3 regions of the Arthrobacter phoenicis genome follow, and region 2 is predicted to be linked to each of the others. Evidence: riboswitches for the same ligand, from Rfam matches in the RefSeq annotation. Region 2 holds a riboswitch; each other region holds the start of a gene.

What was found. A riboswitch is a leader RNA that binds a small molecule or an ion and turns the genes downstream of it on or off. The one in region 2 is predicted to bind cyclic di-AMP.
Region 1: another riboswitch for cyclic di-AMP. It lies ahead of ABC337_RS16095 (NlpC/P60 family protein); the one in region 2 lies ahead of ABC337_RS18200 (NlpC/P60 family protein).
Region 3: another riboswitch for cyclic di-AMP. It lies ahead of ABC337_RS05355 (aggregation-promoting factor C-terminal-like domain-containing protein); the one in region 2 lies ahead of ABC337_RS18200 (NlpC/P60 family protein).

What each region holds. Positions count from the first base shown of each region.
Region 1 covers NZ_JBDFMK010000001.1:3,391,299-3,397,379, reverse strand. The annotation lists gene ABC337_RS16110 (DUF5129 domain-containing protein) at 1-195, shown strand, start outside; gene ABC337_RS16105 (cupin domain-containing protein) at 280-657, shown strand; gene ABC337_RS16100 (dihydrofolate reductase family protein) at 667-1,296, shown strand; partial or broken gene ABC337_RS16095 (NlpC/P60 family protein) at 1,337-2,105, opposite strand; cyclic di-AMP (ydaO/yuaA leader) riboswitch at 2,108-2,302, opposite strand; gene ABC337_RS16090 (hypothetical protein) at 2,436-2,687, shown strand; gene ABC337_RS16085 (DNA alkylation repair protein) at 2,716-3,348, opposite strand; gene ABC337_RS16080 (GNAT family N-acetyltransferase) at 3,388-3,903, opposite strand; gene ABC337_RS16075 (FAD-dependent oxidoreductase) at 3,900-5,294, opposite strand; gene ABC337_RS16070 (arsenate reductase ArsC) at 5,297-5,713, opposite strand; gene arsB (ACR3 family arsenite efflux transporter) at 5,738-6,081, opposite strand, start outside.
Region 2 covers NZ_JBDFMK010000003.1:100,905-106,985, forward strand. The annotation lists gene ABC337_RS18175 (relaxase/mobilization nuclease domain-containing protein) at 1-82, shown strand, start outside; gene ABC337_RS18180 (hypothetical protein) at 112-1,344, shown strand; gene ABC337_RS18185 (hypothetical protein) at 1,437-1,547, shown strand; gene ABC337_RS18190 (YnfA family protein) at 1,606-1,947, opposite strand; gene ABC337_RS18195 (VIT1/CCC1 transporter family protein) at 2,127-3,227, opposite strand; cyclic di-AMP (ydaO/yuaA leader) riboswitch at 3,810-4,000, shown strand; gene ABC337_RS18200 (NlpC/P60 family protein) at 4,007-4,789, shown strand; gene ABC337_RS18205 (hypothetical protein) at 5,137-5,625, shown strand; gene ABC337_RS18210 (hypothetical protein) at 5,762-5,929, shown strand; gene ABC337_RS18215 (Tn3 family transposase) at 5,971-6,081, shown strand, end outside.
Region 3 covers NZ_JBDFMK010000001.1:1,170,805-1,176,885, reverse strand. The annotation lists gene ABC337_RS05375 (DNA glycosylase AlkZ-like family protein) at 1-972, shown strand, start outside; gene ABC337_RS05370 (nucleoside deaminase) at 1,021-1,524, opposite strand; gene ABC337_RS05365 (phosphatase PAP2 family protein) at 1,593-2,456, shown strand; gene upp (uracil phosphoribosyltransferase) at 2,469-3,104, shown strand; gene ABC337_RS05355 (aggregation-promoting factor C-terminal-like domain-containing protein) at 3,225-3,977, opposite strand; cyclic di-AMP (ydaO/yuaA leader) riboswitch at 3,976-4,158, opposite strand; gene ABC337_RS05350 (transposase) at 4,425-4,847, shown strand; gene ABC337_RS05345 (IS3 family transposase) at 4,811-5,857, shown strand; gene ABC337_RS05340 (ArnT family glycosyltransferase) at 5,919-6,081, opposite strand, start outside.

The DNA of each region.
Region 1 (6,081 bases), on a different contig from region 2:
GGCAGGAAGCGGCCCGGCTACGAGCCCAGCATCCTCGGCACGGTCTACCCGTCCGCCTATTTCTTCTCGGTTCCCGCGTTCTCCTCCGGCTTCACCACCGGCGTGACCAGTATCAATTCGGCCCGGGGCGGGACCACGGGGTACGGCGTCGGCGGGGGCAGCTTTTCGGGCTCCGGCAGCTCGTCCGGCTTCTAGGAAAACCGTATCGACAACCCCTGCTCAAGCGAGGATCGTAGGCGTTGTCCGTAGTTTCCGTTCCAAACCGAAAGAGGCAGAGCAATGCCTGCTGTCGCTGTTTCCCAGTTGCAGGTGAAGTCCCACAACACACCGGACGAGAAGCGCCGCCCGGACAAGACCGAGGTGGATATCGTCACCCTCGACGACTACACGATCGGCCGTTTCACGTTCCAGCCCGGCTGGCGCTGGTCCGACTGCATCAAGCCGGTGGTCCACACCGAGATGTGCCAGCTCAGCCACGTCGGCTTCTGCGTCTCCGGCAGGCTCACCGTCGAGACCACCGACGGCAACCGGGTGGAGATCGCCGGCGGCCACTCCTACACCATCCCGCCGGGGCACGACGCGTGGGTCGAGGGCGGGGACGCGTTCGTGGGGATTGAATTCGTCAGTGCCGCGGGCTTTGCGAAGCCCGGCGGATAGGACGGATCCTTGCGGAAAATCATCCTGTCCTTCCAGGTCTCCCTCGACGGCTTCATGGAGGGCCCGCACGCGGACATCAGCTGGCACCGGGTGGATGCCGAACTGCATGAGCACTTCAACGACCAGCTGCGCACCATGGGCGCGTTCCTGGACGGCCGGGTCACCTATGAGCTGATGGCCGGGTACTGGCCGACGGCGGACCAGGACCCTGACTGCCCTCCCGCCGTCGCGGACTTCGCCGCCATCTGGCGGGAGATGCCCAAGTACGTCTACTCCCGCACGCTGCCGGAGGCCGGCTGGAACACCACGGTGGTGCGCGAGGTCGACGCCGGGCAGGTGCGGGCGCTCAAGGCCGCCCCCGGCGGCGACCTGGCCCTCGGCGGGGCGGAGCTGGCCGACTCCTTCCGCCGGCTCGGGCTGATCGACGAGTTCTGGATCTACGTCCACCCGGTGCTGGTGGGCCGCGGAACGCCGCTGTTCAAGGCCGCAGACTCCCCCACCGGCCTGACGCTGCTTGAGAGCCGGGCGTTCGGCAACGGCGTGGTCCTCCTGCGGTACGCGGCCGACAACGACGCGGCAGACAGCGTAACCGCAGACGACGAAACCTCAGACAACGAAACCGGCGCCCGGCAGCCGTGAGGGCTGCCGGACGCCGGTCCGGTACTGCTGAACGCGCGGGTTAGGCTCCGGCGCGGACGAAGGTCACGCTGCCGGTGGCGGTCAGCCAGGACAGCGGGTGCACGATCGTCTGGTTGGAGCCGTTCATGCCGCCGCTGATCGCCTGGCCGTTGCCGGCGTAGATGGCGACGTGGCCGGACTGGACGATCATGTCGCCCGGCTGCGGGTCGGAGACGACCTTGCCGTAGTTGAGGAACTGCTGCGGGCCGAGGTCGCCCACCGGGATGCCTGCGGCGCCGAGCGCCTTCTCCACCATCGCGGTGCAGTCCTGCGTGATGCCGATTTGGCTGTACGCGGCGGAAAGCATGGCGGCGTTGACGCCACCGGCGGGGGGCGGCGGCCGGAGCCGGCGCCGGGGCTGCGGCCTGGACGGTCACCTTCGCCACCGGGGCGGCCGGGGCCTGGGCCACGGGGGCCTTGGCCACCGCGGGCGCGGCGGCAGGGGCCGGAGCCGGAGCCGGGGCCTCGACGACGGGCGCCGGGGTGGTGGCGACGGCCGGGCGGTCGAAGCTGATCTGAACGGCAGAGTCGGCGGTCACCGGGGCGGAAACCTTGCCGGCGACGTCGGCGTGCGAGACGGGTGCGGATTCCCGTTCGGCGGGGACGTTGCCGGCGGCGTTGGCCGCCATGCCGCTGGTCAGGACCAGGCCGGAGGCGGCGAGGACGACGGCAGCCTGCCGGCCCACGGTGCCGGTCGCCGCGGCGAAGGCGGCACCCCGACCGGTGGTTGCGGTGGTGCCGGGGCGCGCGTCAGTAGAGCGTGAAGTCATAATGTACCTCTCCCAAAGCCTGCGAGGTGAGCTGTCGGATTCGGATGGGAGACACCCGGCCGCGGGTCCGTCTGGGCGGACACTGCGCGGCTTCACCCCAAGACCCGCCCGTGGGCAGGTCGCGATTGGTTTCCCCGTCTCTGCCAGCTGGTTGCGAGGATGCCCTGGACCGCGGCAGAGTTAGGCAATCGGTCCGGGGGCGCCCGTCTCGGAAACCAACGGGCACCTCTCCACGGTAACGGCCATCCTCCCGAATGTCACATTAAGGTAACGGCGGAGGCGTCCCGGCGGGGCTACGATGATCCCACCATGTCCCGAGCGGAGGGTCCGATGAATCTCCATTGTGTCGCGATCTGCCAGCTGAGCGATCAGCCGCAGGAAGACTTCGACGTGAACACCGAGCTGCTGGTTCTCGAGGGGAAGGAGATCCACGTCGCCACCTGGGACGCCGAGCCGCGCGACGGCGGTTTCGACCTGCACGTACTAAACGACAGGGTGGACGCGCTGGGCTTCATGGTGGTGACGGACTGGGAGTTCCTGGACGGCAAGGCCTACGCCGTCGTCGAGCGCCGGCCCGCCTGAGACCCGCCGCTTCGCGCGGCCACCATCCCTAGGTTTCGCCGCCCGCTTCCCGTTCGACGCGCTCGACGGCGGCCCTCACGATCTCCGCCGCCCCGCCGTCGGGGCCGCCATACGCAGTGCCGTTGGCCAGGGCCGCACGGCGCCGGAACCGCGCCCAGTCCCCCTCGCGCTTGCGGAGTTCCCGCAGCGGAGCCAGCAGGGCAGCGCGGCGCAGCCAGGGGTCGGGGTCGCGGAGCCACCGGTCCAGGACGGCCTCGGCGCGGGACCGGGCCTGCCCGTCGAGCCCGACGATGAGCGGCCCCACGACGTCAACCGCCAGCGGGTCCGCGAGGTCGGGCAGGTGCGCGCCGCGGAGGAAGCCCTCGATCCGGGTCAGGTCCGAATTGTCCAGGTGCCGCAGGGCCGACTGCAGGAGCACGACGGCGGCCAGGCGGCGCTCGAACACGGGCACGGCCCACAGTTCCGAACTGAGCGCGGTGAGACCGTCCCGGTCCAGCTCCCGATGCCGGCGGAGCGCGTCCCGGACGGTGCCCCGGACCGCGCCAACGGAGGCACCGTAAATCGAGAGCCCGAGCCCGAAGCGGTCCTGATCGGCCTCGGCGCGCTGCCAGGAACTCTCGCGCTGCAGGGTCGCGTCTATGAAGTCACCGGCCTCGCTCACCGTCCCATTCTTCCGCACCGGCCGTGAGCCCGCGTCCGGCTAGTGGTCCGGGCTGCGGTACTCCATCAGGACGGTGTCCCGCCACTGCCCGGCGAGCGGCCCGTAGGACATCAGGCCGATCCGGCGCCGGGTGCCCACCACGGTGAATCCCAGGCGTTCGTGCAGGGCCAGGGAGGCGGTGTTCTCCGGGAAGACGGTCGACTGGATGGTCCAGATGCCGGCCTCTTCGCAGCGGCCGATGAGCGACGCGAGGAGCCGCCCACCGTGGCCGCGGCCCCGGGCGGCGGCGGCGAGGTAGAGCGAGTGTTCCACCACGCCGCGGTAGACGGGACGGGTGGACACCGGGGAGACGGCGGCCCAGCCGAGCACGGCGCCGTCGTCCTCCAGCACCAGACGGACGTTCGGGAGGCGTCCGGCGTCGAAGCTCTCCCAGGACGGCGGCTCCGCCTCGAAGGTCGCGTGGCCGGTGGCGATGCCCTCGGCCCAGATATCCCGGACGGCGGGCCAGTCGGCGGGTGTCAGGTCCCTGATCCGGAGGGCCGCCCCGGCGCTCATCCGGCGTCCGCTTCGCCGCTGCGCCCGTGCAGCAATCCCGTGGGAAAACCGAGGAGGACCGGCTCCGGTGCGGTGCAGCAGCCGCCTCCTGCCCCGGCTGGCGCCGGAGTCCCGGCTGCGGCGGGCGTATCGCAGCTGCTGCCGATGTCCGTGGAGCAAACTCCGGTCTCCGGCAGCTCCAGGTGGACGGTGTCCGCCGCCTCCAGGTCACCTGCCAGCGCGGCGGCCACGGAACGCACCTGCTCGTAGCCGGTGGCGAGCAGGAAGGTCGGGGCGCGGCCATAGGACTTCATGCCCACGATGTAGAAGTCTTCCTCCGGGTGCGCCAGCATCCGCGCCCCGTGCGGTTCCACGGTGCCGCAGGAGTGAAACTCCGGGTCGATCAGCGGCGCGAGCTGCCGCGGCGCCTCCACGCCCGGGTCGAGGTCCAGCCGGAGCTCGCGCAGAATCTCAATGTCGGGCCGGAATCCGGTGGCGGGGACGACGACGTCGGCTGTCAGCGTGCGTCCGTCGGTGGCGGTGAGTGTGACCATGGTGCCGTCGGCGGAGATGGCGGCGGTCCCGAACCGGGTGTGCAACTGCACGGTCCCGTCCTTGACGAGCCCACGGAGCCGGCTGCCGAGCAGGCCCCGGGCGGCGAGTCCGTCGGCGTCGCCGCCGCCATAAACCTTGGCCGCGGAGGCGCCGCGGACGGCCCAGAGGATCCGGGTGCCGGGCTCTTGGGCCGCCAGGTCGGCAAGATTGATCAGGGTGTTGGCGGCGGAGTGTCCGGCCCCGACCACGACGGCGGTGCGGCCCGCGAAGGTTTCACGGTCGCGGCCCAGCACGTCCGGCAGCGGCGCGGAGATCCGGGCAGAGGCGGCCCCCTCGCCGCGGGCCGGCAGGCCGGAGGTACCCAGCGGATTGCGGGTACTCCATGTGCCGGAGGCATCGATAACGGCGGCGGCCCGCACCTCGCGGGTTCCGCCCCCGGCCTCCTCGACCCGGAGCAGGAACGGCGTTCCGGCGCGGTTCCGGCTGTGCGTCTTGTCCAGGCCCTCCCGGGTGACGGCGGTAACGCGGGAGCCGGTGTGCAGGCGGCCGGCGATCTCAGGCAGCGCGGCCAGCGGTTCCAGGTACCGCTCAATGAGGTCCCCGCCGGTGGGCAGGCCCGAGGGCTTCGGCGCCTCCCAGCCGGAGGCGGCGAGCAGCCGGGCGGCCGCGGCGTCGATGTTGTACTGCCACGGCGAGAACAGCCGAATGTGGCGCCACTGCCGGATGGCGTCCGCCGGGGCTTCGCCGGCCTCGAAAATCACGGGTTCGAGGCCGCGCTCCAGCAGGTGCGCCGCGGCGGCGAGTCCTACGGGACCGGCGCCAATGATGGCAACGGGAAGGGATCCGGTGGCGGCCATGGTCAGGCCTCCTTTAGGGACGCAATGAGTGCCTCGATGCGGGCCTTAATCTCGTCGCGGATAGGCCGGACCGACTCCACGCCCTTGCCGGCAGGGTCGGCGAGTTCCCAGTCCTCGTAACGCTTGCCGGGGAAGATCGGGCAGGTGTCGCCGCAGCCCATGGTGATGACGACGTCGGATTCCTTGACGGCCTCGGTGGTGAGGACCTTGGGGATCTCGGCCGACATGTCGATGCCGACCTCGGCCATGGCCTCGACGGCGGCGGGGTTGACCTTGTCCGCCGGCGCGGACCCGGCGGACCGGACCTCGATGGCGCCGTTGGAGAAGGTGGTGAGGAAGGCGGCCGCCATCTGCGAGCGGCCGGCGTTGTGTACGCAGACGAACAGGACGGAGGGTTTCTTGGCGGTTTCGGTGCTCATGGGATCTCCTGAAGATTCTTGAGGTCAGACGGAAGGCGTAGCGGGGGCGAAGAAGCGCTTGCGGGCCCAGAGGGCGGCGTAGACAAGTGCCACCAGGGCGGGAACTTCGATCAGGGGCCCGACGACGCCGGCCAGCGCCTGCCCGGACGTGACGCCGAAGGTCCCGATCGCCACGGCGATGGCGAGTTCGAAGTTGTTGCCCGCGGCGGTGAACGCCAAAGTGGTGGTTTTTGCGTAGCCCAGGCCGAGGCCCTTGCCGATGGCCATCCCGGCGCCGAATACCACCAGGAAGTAGACCAGCAGCGGCACGGCAATCCGGAGCACGTCCAGCGGCCGGGAGGTAATGGTGCCGCCCTGGAGGGCGAACA
Region 2 (6,081 bases):
GTCAGCGGTACCGAACACACCAACGGCGGCCAAGACCCGCCAGCACACGGGCCGTGATTCCGGCCCCGTACTTGACCGATAACGACCACCACCAACTGCAAGGGGAGCACGATGAGTGAATCAGACGGAATGGACGAATTTCTGGACGCCGGAATGCGGCAGTCCCTCATGATCGCGTCCCGCATTGCCGAGACGCTGGCCCGTCGCCGGCAGGAGTCCCAACGGCAGCAGGAGCACCAGGATGCCCAGGCAGCGCACGAAGCGCAGGCCCGCCTCACGGCAGACCGCAGCGCCGCGCAGGCGGCGCTGGCACCGGTAGATAAAGACCAGTGGTGGGACAAGGCCCAGCCCCACGACATCGCCACGGCACACGCCGTCGCTGAAGGCTGGAAAGACTACGACCCGACCGCCCTCGCGGCCTCGGAAAAGATCCGTCAGGAAGTCCTCACCCGCTACGGCATCGACACCCACGATGCCGGCAAGGATGCCGGATATCTGGAATCAGATATCCAGCATGCCGCCACGGACAAGGCACGTCAGGACGAATTGGACCGCAGCCAGGAAGAGACGCGCAAGGCGGCCGCCGAACACGAGAAAGCCATGGGACTGCTCGCCGCAGCCCGCGCCGAAGAACTCCGCGCCCAGGCCGCGACGCTGGCCCCGGAAATGGAACGCCACCAGGTGCCGGCCGAGTACCTGGCCAACCCCGAGCTGGCCCAGGCATTGCAGACTGCACACACCGCCAAGACACCCACAGCGGTAGAAGCAGCGGACGCCATCGTGAAGGAACGCTTGTTCCTCATCGGCAAGGACGGCATCAACGGTCCCGACATCGACCAGCTGCGCAAAGAAACCACCTCGAACGTCAACGGCGCCGGCGACGCGCACTTTCAGGATCCCGCGTTCGTCCAAGCAGCCAAGGACATGTACGAAGCAAAACTCCTGGCAGAGGGAGGCTTCACAGGGTCCGAACGGACGCCCGTGGAACAGCGGTACGAACGAGCCGAAAAGGAACTGTTCGCCCGCCTGGAAAGCGTCGGCCGCGAGATCGAAAACCGCGTCACCGGCAACAACAGCAGCCGACTAAAAGACCAAGGCCTGAAAGCAGGGAGCACGGCGGGAACCGACTACGGCTCAGCGGAACGCCAGGAAGCTTTCGCCGCATCCTTGGCCGGCACCGGAGCGAACGAAACCCAAGTCCGAGGGCGCGCCGCGGCCGAACGCAGCGAGGGGACACACCCGAGCGCAGCCGTCACCATGGGCAAAGGCGCAGCCCAAGCCAAAAAGGCCCCCGCGGCGGCAACATTGGGTGCTGATCGCGCTAAGAGCGGCCCCTCCCGCTAAGCAGTTTCCCGGCCCGGCCGGCCTGGCCATCATCCACCGACGGGCCGCTATGGCCGCCGAGTGCAGACCAGCTCAGCGGGGCCCTGACCTGTCTGGCCTGCGGAAGCCTTGAGACACGGGACATGCCGACGGAATCGTGCGTGTATTTCTACCGGCGTGCCGCTTGCGGGGTCACCAGCAAGCCGAAAACCGGGGACTGCTAAGTCGTCTCCTCCTACGGCGACACCAGATGCCCGCCGATGCAATCCTCCTGATCGGTTGCTAGGAAGCGGTCCCGCGGGGAGCGAACATGATCACGGCCACCCCCACCAGACAGATCACGGATCCGATGACGTCCCAGCGGTCGGGCAGGAACCCGTCGAAGACCATTCCCCACACCAGGGACCCCGCGACGAAAACGCCGCCATACGCGGCCAGAATCCGTCCAAAGTGCGCGTCAGGCTGCAAGGTCGCAACAAAACCGTACAGACCCAGGGCAATGATCCCGAGACCGGCCCACCACCACGCACGGCCCTCCCGAACGGCTTGCCACACCAGCCAGGCACCGCCTATCTCGGCGACAGCGGCCAAAATAAACAGCAGAACGGACTTGGCAATCGTCATGAACCTCATCATGCCGCACGATTGGAGACAGCCCGCGCCGGCCGGAAATCGTCAGGACTACGAAGCAGGTCCGTTAGCTAAGCACAGGCCCCACAGCGACCATCCCTCAGCGGCCCAGCCGTGTGGAAGCGCCCTGACATTCCGGGCCGTCCGACGGCTGCCCGGCTCTGCTGTGCCGCCTATGCCGTGCTGGTTCCGAACAGCATCCCGAGCAGGTACGTGACGGCCGCGGCGCCGTAACCGATGGCGAGCTGGCGTAGCGCCATTTTCAACGGAGCCCCGCCGGAGAGCAAGGCAACAATTGCGCCGGTGGTCAGCAGGGCCAGGCCGACGATAATGCCGGCGACGATGAGCGCGGTGATGCCTTCGAGTCCGAACAGGTAGGGGAGGACGGGCAGGATGGCGCCGGAGGCGAAGAACAGGAAGCTGGATGTGGCCGCGCCGAGGCCTGTGCCGACTGCTTCGTGTTTGTCGTGGTCAGGGGAAGCCACGATCGGTTTCTCGTGTGGGTTCTGCAGCGTCTCGGAGGCCTTGGCGTTCGCTTCGTCTTCTGCCATGCCCCGGGCGCGGTAGAGCAGGGACAGTTCGTTGGCGTCGGCGTTCAGGTGCGGTAGCCGCGCGTGTGCGTCCTCATTGGGCGTGGAGGCTTCGAGGAGTTCGCGCTGGGAGCGGACGGAGACGTATTCTCCGGCTCCCATGGACAGGGCGCCGGCGAGTAGGCCGGCGACGCCGCTGAGGAGGACCACCGCGTTGGATGCGCCGCTGGCGCTGATGCCCATCACGAGGGAGAGGTTGCTGACGAGCCCGTCGTTTGCGCCGAAGACGGCAGCGCGGAAACTTCCGGAGAGCCTGTTCCTGCCCCTTGTGGCGAGTGCACGGACGATTTCCTCGTGGATCTGTTCGTCGGCGGCCATGGTGTCGGTGGCGTGGGCATCGCGTGCGTACGGTGAGCGCGCTTCGGCACGCTGGGCCAGGGCGAGGACGAACACGGATCCGAAGTGGCGGGCAAGGAAGCCGACGAACCGGGTACGGAGGCTTCCGCGGCGGGCCTTGCCGACTTTATCGCCGAGCAGGTCCAGCCAGTGCTGTTCGTGCCGGGTTTCGGCTTCGGCCAGGGCCAGGAGGATCTCCCGTTCTTCCCCACTTCGGCGTCCGGCAAGGTCCCGGTACACGCCCGCTTCGGCCCGTTCGTCGGCCAGGTACTGGCGCCAGCGACGAAGATCCGCAGGACTGGCGCTCTGGAAAGTCGGTGTGGTGTGTGTCGTGGGCAGGTTCGTCATGGTCATCCTCGAGGCAATACCCTTGACCGGACCCATAATTTCGGGGGAGCTCCGGTCAGAGTGGTGTCTGACCGAAGGTCTCGCTCGCCCGGCACCTGCTAGCCGGGTGGCGCACCGGGCAACCTGTAGGAGGATGCCAGTATGTCGATGCGCCGCTGCGTCCGCGATACGCGGACGGTGGGAACTACTCCCCTTCGATAAGACAAGTCTTCCATATATCCGCCGCAGATTCATGCGTTTACATGTTTTTCGGATTGCCGAAATTTCGTCACCTGGAAGGCCTCCAGGCGTCATTTCGGTGTGCCGTGGGATTCTTTAGGGCCAGACGATTGCGGAAAGTGACTGCTAGCGTCACCAGTAACCGTCGTGAGCCGACCAAATATTGTCCGTGTAACGGATGGTCGTGGCGCACTTTTGGGACGACAGAAGGATGGTCCGGTTAGGTGGCCTTCCGCGGGTACAAGCAGTGGAGGTGCACGTAGGGGCTGTGACATTTATCCCGTCGCGTTATCAGAATGTGACAATCTTCTCTTACTTGCGGTACGGTCGGTTCCGTGCCGACTCTCTCCAAGGGCGGCACTCCCGGGTTGATTGCCTAACTCTGCCGCTGCCGGGGATCCGTTCGCAGAATTCGTCCGGCAGAGACGGGGAAACCACGTTTGGCCTGGTTCAGGCCTTGGGGTGAAGCCGCGCTACTGCATCTGCAGGAGTTGCGGCCGGGTGACTCCCATCCGAATCCGACAGCTAACCCCGCAGGCATTGGGAGAGGCTACTTTGTCATGTCCACACGCGTTCATGGCCGCCGGCGCGCGGTTACCGTCCACACCAGTCCGCTCGCGAAGATTTCCAAGTCTGCCGCAGACAACTTTGGCGGAGCGGGACGGCAGGCCGCCGTCCTCGCCGTTGCTTCAGGCCTAGTTTTATCCAGCGGTATCGCTGCCCAGGCCGCCGAGGCTCCGGCCCAGCAGGACGCGGCACTGCCCTCAACGCAGGAAGTGACCGCCCTGGCGTCCGCTCCGCTCAGCGCCGACGCCAGCGTTCGGATATCCTTCGAACGCCCGGCCGTCACCACTACCCCCGCACCGGTCATCGAAGCGCCGGCGACTGCCGAAATCCCTCAGCCCACACCGGCGGTCAAGACACCGGCCGCCACGACACCGGTGGTTAGTGCACCGGTGGCAGCGCCCAAGGTCACCGTTCAGGCGGCACCGGCGCCGGCCGCTGCCCCTCAGGCAGCGGGCGGAGTCAACGCCACCATGCTTTCGGCCGCCTACGCGCAGCTGGGCCTTATCCAGGACTGCACCCGCCTCGTCGAAAAGGCCTTGGGCGCAGCAGGCATCCCTGTAGGCGACATTGGCCCTATGGCGTTCATGAATTACGGCAAGACGGTTGGCACCCCGGCCCCGGGTGACATGGTTGTTCAGTCCGGACACGTTGGAATCTACGCAGGCAACGGCCAGGTCATCAGCTCGGGCATGAACGGCAAGAACCAGACGGTGGTTCATCCGCTGTCGTGGTTGACCGCAACGGGGCCCGTCACGTTCGTACGCGCCGGCGCCTAGAGACACCAGCGCCAACGGGCCGGTGAGTCGCTGCCTTGGGGGTAGCGCGTCACCGGCCATTGGCATACCGCCCTCCGGTTGGTAAAGGCCCGCCGCCGGTGCGGGGACGGTGCCAAAGTTCCGGACGGCCCGGATGCCGTTGCCGAAAGCCGCACTGCAGATTTGGATGGCGATTGTTGTTGGTATGTAATGTTGATCCCAATGTCTGAAGCACTAGGTGGCGCTCTCCGGGGCGCGGAGTTGTTTCCCGGAGCCAAGGCCGCCGAAGCTGCAGGAACCGCTTTGGATCCGCAGTCCGGCTCGGCTCCGGGTCCGGTCCGGTTTGCCCGAGCAGGGTCGGTGGGGCCGTGAAGTCATTCTTTTCTTTTCTACGGAGGAACCGGACCAAGGCCTGGGTGGTGGCCGTAACGCTGCTGTTGGTCTTCTACCTGGTGGTGACATTCCAGCGTTCCGCTCTCCTGCTGATGGATACCAGTCCTCTGGCCAACGTCCTTGGCGCGGCGTACTTGGTACTCCCGGCCATCGGTGCCTGGGCACTGTTCCGTGAACTTCTGTTCGGTGCCCGCACAGAACAGATGGCGCGGGCCCTTGAGGCCGAGGGGGGTCTGCCCGTAGACAATCTGCCGCGCACACCCGCCGGACGCATCGTCCGTGCCGCGGCGGACCAGGAATTCGAAAAGTACCGGGCCGAAACAGAAGATGCTCCGGGGGACTGGCGTTCCTGGTTCCGGCTCAGCTGCGCGTATGACGCCGCCGGTGACCGCAAGCGTGCCCGCTCTTCAATGCGGGATGCAGAGCGGCTGTACCGTTTCCCCGACACCGGAGCAACGATATAGGGGTGAACGCCCGGCGATTTCGCGGGCCATTTTCTCCGGCGGTAATTTCCAGTGTGGTGGACCCACGTTCCGCGGCGACGCAGGGGCGCGCAGGCGCCTGGTCCTACGGCGCGAGCTGCCGGAGGTGCTCCTGCTCATGTTTATCCTGGTCCGCTGGAAGCGCGACGAGGCGCGAGGGCGGGCGAGCTCCGACCGGGCCGCCGCTCTCGCCGGCATCCCGGAATTGGCCGCGTATAACGGGGCATGTTCGGGCCGTCGGACGCTCTACACCGGCCTGCGCTTCTCTTTGGCCCGGTACTCCTGAAGGTGTCTTCAGGGGCAATCTAGATGTGGTTGAGTTCTGGTATGGGCCTTGAGCTGACGAGCGAACTTCTTGATTCGTGGACGCTGGTTGATGACGATGTGGCATTGATGGCGCGGAAGTCAGGAGCGACTCGGGCAGGGTTTGCTGTGCTA
Region 3 (6,081 bases), on a different contig from region 2:
CTGGGCATGGACGACTTTGCCTGGGCGCTGCGCCTGGGCCGCCCCGCCGCGGAGACCGCCGTCGCGGTGCTCACCCGGCTGGGCGTGGATCGCGGCGAGATCACCCTGCTCGAGGAGCAGGTCCGGCACGTCCTCGCCGAGGCCGGCACCCCGCTGGACCCGCGGCAGCTCAAGGAGGAACTCGGCGACGCGGTCCAGAGCCTGGGGGAGGAGGGGAAGAAGAAGGGCGCCGCCACCACGCTCCCCGCGGCGCTGGGCATCCTGCAGGCGGAGGGCCGGATCCGGCGCGTTCCCGCGGACGGGCGCCTGGACCGGCAGCGGTACGCCTACGAAGCTTGGGACCTGCCCGGCTCCGACCTCACCGACGAGGAGGTCCGCGCCCTGCTGATGCGCCGCTACCTCGGCTGGACCGGCGGCGCCACCGCCAAGCAGTCCCAGTGGTTCACGGGTTTCACCGTGGCGCAGACACGCACGGCGCTCGGCGCCGCGGGCGCCGTCGAGGTTCCACTCCCCGGGGACGCGGGCAAAGACAGTGCGGTGCTGTGGATGCTGCCCGACGACGTCGACCGCCTCGCCGCCTTTCAGGCTCCGGCGGAGGAACAGATCCAGCTGCTCGCCGGGACCGATTCGCTGGTACTCCTGCGGCGGAACGCGGCCGAGCTGCTGGACGAAGCGGACCACCGCAAGGCCGGGCTCAGCTCGCTGGCGCTGCAGGCGGACCTGCCGGACCACCCGATCCTGGACCGGGGCCGGATCATCGGGCTGTGGCAGTACGACCCGGCCACCGAGGCGATCGCTGCCTGGGTCTTCGGGGACCTGACGCCCGCGGTGAGTCGTCGGATCGTGGAGGTGGAGGCCTGGATCCGGGAGGACCTTGGCGACTTCCGGGCCTTCAGCCTCGACGCGCCGGCCTCCCGGCGGAAGAGGATCGACGCGCTCCGGGCCTCGACGACGGCCACCGCCGAACGGTAAGCGGGACCAGGGGACGCCGGGATTAGGGGAGGAAACAGGGGGGAGGGATCAGGCGCCGCGGTGCTCCGCGAAGAAGTCCCGCAGCAGGTCCCCGCACTCCCGCTCGCGCACCCCGCCGTAGACCTCCACCCAGTGGTTCAGCCGGCGCTCGCGGAGGATGTCGAACACGGACCCCGCGGCGCCCGCCTTCTCATCCCAGGCGCCGAACACCACGCGGGGAATGCGGGCCAGCACCACCGCGCCGGCGCACATCGCACACGGCTCCAGCGTCACCACCAGGGTGCAGTCCGCCAACCGCCAGCCGTCGTCGCGCGCCCCCTCGGAGGCACGGCGCTCGCGGAGCCGTGCGGCGGCTTCCCGGATGGCCACCATCTCGGCGTGCGCCGTCGGGTCCCCGAGAGCCTCCCGCTCGTTCCGGCCGGTGCCCAGCACCGTCCCGTCCGGGCCGATCACCACGGCCCCAATCGGCACGTCCGCGGTGGCGAGGGCCTGCCGCGCCTCGATCAGGGCGAGGCCCATCCACTCGGCATGGCGGGGCTCGGGCGATGTCATGGCTCAATGGTAGTTTCGATCCTAAGCAAGCTGTGCACCGTGGGTGCACCGGACGTCGGGAGAACGCAGTGAGCACCAGGACTGAGAGCTGGCTGATGCGGCGCTGGGGCAGATGGGTGGTGCCCTACGCCGCGCTGTGGATCACTATGCTGCTGGGCGGCATCGCCGTGGTGGCGCTGGCCCTGACCAGCGCCGAGGTCTACGACAACGTGGTGGACGACGCCGGCCTGGCCAACCTGGACAAGCCCACGCTCGCCGCCATGGAACGGCTCCGCAACCCCGGCTTGGATGCGTTCGTCACAGGGTTTACCAACATCGGCGGCGGCATCGGCATGCCCATCCTGGCCAGCATCCTCACCGCGCTGTTGATCTGGCGGACCCGGACCTGGCGCCCGCTGATCCTCATCGGCGGGGCGGCAGCCGTCTCCGTCACCGCCACCTCCCTGGGCAAGAAGCTCATCGGCCGCACCCGGCCCGACTTCGCCGACGCCGTCCCGCCCTACGAGACCTCGCCGTCGTTCCCCAGCGGCCACACCCTGAACACCACCGTAGTCATCTCACTCGTGGTGTACCTCACCTGCCTGCAGGTCCATCGCACCATCGCCCGGGTGGGATTGATCACGGCCGGGGCTCTCTTCATCATCGCGATGGGCATGAGCCGGGTGTTCCTGGGCCATCACTGGATGACCGACGTGATCTTCGGCTGGGCGCTGGGCCTGGGCTGGGTGGGCATCGTGATCCTGGCGCACCGGCTGTTCCACGTGATCAGACACCGGGAACGGACCGGCCCGGCACCCACCTTCGACAATGACCAGCACCTGCGGGAGAGGGCGCCGGACGGGCACCACGACGCCGGAACCGCGCCTGCTCGCAGGGTGGCGGACGACGCCGGGACCCCCGGCGGGCGGGGGCGGTCCGAAGCGTCCGGATGATAGTTTTGACCCATGCGCACTCTCGTTGTCGACCACCCGCTGGTGGCCCATAAGCTCACCGTTCTGCGGGACAAGAACACCCCGTCACCCGTCTTCCGCCAGCTCACCGAAGAGCTGGTCACGCTGCTGGCGTACGAGGCCACCCGCGACGTGCGCACCGAACCGGTCACCATCGAGACCCCGGTCAGCACCACCATCGGTACGGCCTTCACCAAGCCCACCCCGCTGGTGGTCCCGATCCTCCGCGCCGGCCTCGGCATGCTCGAGGGGATGACCAAGCTGGTCCCCACCGCGGAGGTCGGCTTCCTGGGCATGGCCCGCGACGAGGAAACCCTGGACATCATCACCTACGCCGAGCGGCTCCCCGAGGACCTGACCGACCGTCAGATCTTCGTCCTGGACCCGATGCTGGCCACCGGCGGCACCCTGCGCGAGGCGATCAAGTTCCTCTTCAAGCGCGGCGCCTCCGACGTCACCTGCATCTGCCTGCTGGCCGCCCCCGAGGGCCTGGCCAAGCTGGAGGAAGAGCTCTCCGATGCCAACGTCACGATCGTTCTGGCCTCGATCGACGAGAAGCTCAACGAGAAGTCCTACATCGTCCCCGGCCTGGGCGACGCCGGCGACCGGCTCTACGGCATCGCCGGGTAGCGCCCTTACGCATCCTTTCGAGGACTCGCCCGGGCTACCCGGGACACAGCAAAGGCACCGGATCTGAGAAGATCGGTGCCTTTGCTGTGTCTGCGCGACGTGGCTGCAGCTTCTAGCGGCTTAGTACCAGTTGTTCGCGTAGTGGAAGTTCAGGGCGCCGCAGGGGGAGCCGTACCGTTCCTGCACGTACTGCAGGCCCCAGTTGATCTGGGTGCGGTAGTTGGTCATGTAGTCCGCGCCGGCGCTGGCCATCTTCTCGGCCGGGAGGGACTGGACTACGCCGTACGCACCGCTGGAGGGGTTGGTGGCCGTGGTCTTCCAGTCCGACTCGCGGGTCCAGAGCTTCATCAGGCACTGCATCTCGCTCGGGGCCCAGCCGTGGGCCGGCAGCTGCGAGGCGGCGTAGGCCTGGGCGCCGGCGGGATCGTCGACGGCCACCGGCTGCGGGGCCGGGGCGGGTGCCGCGGCGGGGGCCGGAGCGGCCGGTGCGGGAGCCGGGGTGGACGGAGCGGGGGTGGACGCGGCCGGAGCCGGAGTCTCGGGGGTGACCTTGGAGGCCTGGGCTTCGACGCTGGCCGGCGCCGTGGCCGGGGTGTAGTTGCCGAGCCGTTCCAGATCGGAGAGCTGCAGGCTCGGGGCCTGGGTTGCGGTCGCGGCCGGGGCGGTGGTGCCGGTGGCCTGGCCCGCGGCGCCGGCGCCCAGCAGCACGGCAGCCGCGGTCAGCGCGACGGCGGTGAGCTTGCCCTTGGAGCCAAAGGTGGTGCGGCCTCGGGTGGCCGAGCCCTGGGCCGGGTCGGCGCGGTGGCGCGCGACGTCGGCCGAGGAGGTGCGTTTAGCGCCTTTTAGGCGCACGGGTGCCTTGTGTTCAGTCATGTTCGCCTCTCAACGCCTACGGAGTTAGCTGTCGGGTTCGGATGAGAAATCCGGCCGCTCGGATCATCAACGAGTCGGCTTAACCCCAAGGGGTGCATGGATGCAGGTGCCCGGGAACTCTGGGTTCCCCGTCTCTGCCTCAATCCATGGAATCCGGGAAGCGGCAGAGTTTGGCGTCAGACCCGGATATGCGGCCAGATCGATGGCCGCACCATAAAAACGGTACCGGACTTTCTCTCGCATGTCACATTTAGGTAACGCCGCGGTGTGGCTGGTTGCCGATTCGCGGTGGCCGGGGTCCGGTTTTCGGGCCGTTTCGACGGTTCCCTGCACGCTCGACGCCTGGACCCTGTGTGTCAGGCTGTTGTGTGACAGGTTTCCTGTCGTTCACGGTCGGGCGTTCGGGGCGGGGAAAGGTCCGTAATGGATTTTGTGATCCCTTCGCGTGTGTCTAACCGGAGCCACTTCACTCTCGCGCAGAAACACGCGATTCTCGAGGAGTACGACAAGTGCCTTGAACGCGGTTCCAGGACCGCGTTCAGCAGGGCGGTCGGCATCACCGATGGAACTCTTCGGCTCTGGGTCCGGCAGCGTGAGGCCGGGGAGTTGAGGTCCAATGCCGCGCCAGGAAGTGAGGACCAGCGCTTGAATGCCGGAGATAAGCAACAGCTCAAACGGGTCTTGAGAGAGAACGAGATCCTTAAAGCCAAACTGGCCCGGTCCGAGGCCGCGGTGGACATTCTGGGAAAAGCTTCCGCGCTCTTGGACGCGATGGCCAGGAGCGCGGCGGCAACGGACCCGCACCTTCCGGACCCGGACCCGGGCCGGCCCGAATGGTTGATCCCAAAGTCTGGAAAGGAATCGCCCTGACCTTTGCCGGGCACCTGGTCTCGGCCGGCTGGTCAGCGGTGAGGACCTGCGCCCTGCTCGGTCTTCACCGCACCACCTGGTACCGGCATCTGAACCCCGCTCCTCCCGCCGGAGTCACCCTCCCGCATAAGGGCCGGGCCTACCCGAACCGGATCAGCACGGCTGAGGCTAAGGAATTCATGGAACGGCTCAACTCCGAGGACTACGGGAACCTCTCGGTCACCCAGGCCTACTACCGGATGCTCGATTCCGGGCGCTGTTCCTTCTCGATCGCCTCAGCCCACCGGATCGTGGCCGCGCACGGGCAAAACGGGGACCGCCGGGTTCAACGCGGCGGCACCGGCTCCCGGCAACGGGTCAAACCTGTCCTGAACGCGGACGCCCCGAACCAGCTCTGGAGCTGGGACATCACGATGCTCCACGGGCCCGGGAGACACACCTACCGGCTCTACACCATCATGGATGTCTACTCCCGCAAGGTCGTCGGGCACCGGGTTGAACACACCGAAACAGCCGCCCTCGCCGCCGCCCTGATCCGGGACGCCGTCACCGGAAACCACCACAGCCCCACGGTCCTGCACGCCGATAACGGGGCCCCGATGCGGGCCGGCACAACCCTGGACCTGGCCCGGGCACTGGGCATCGAGCTCTCCTACTCCCGGCCCCGGGTCTCCGATGACAACCCGTACTCGGAGTCCCTGTTCAAGACCGTCAAATATGACCTCGACTTCCCCCGCCGGTTCCAGGACCTGGACCACGCCCGGGACCACATGGCCGCGTTCTTCACCGACTACAACACCAACCACCGCCACAGCGGACTGAACTACTACACCCCCGACACCGTCCACCACGGCCGGATCGAGCAGGCACGCAGCCAACGCCAAGCCACCCTCGACGCCTCCTACAACCGCAACCCGCACCGATACCACCGCAAACCCACCGCACCCGGAGCCCCACCCCCAGCCGGCATCAACCACAAACAAACCACCCAGCTGTCACAAACAGCTTGATACATACCGTGGAGACGTCTAAGCGGCAGGGAGCCGTCGAAACGGGGAGCGTCCGGCCCGGTTACTTCGCCAGCAGGTACACCGTGGTGCCGCCGATGCTCTGGGCGGGGTAGGTGGACGCCACCCACTCGGCGATCCTGGCGGCGTCGTCCGATCCGCTCTCGCCCTGCATGGTGCGTCCGGCGATGAAGTAGTGGATCCGGCCGTCGGCGACGTACTGCTGG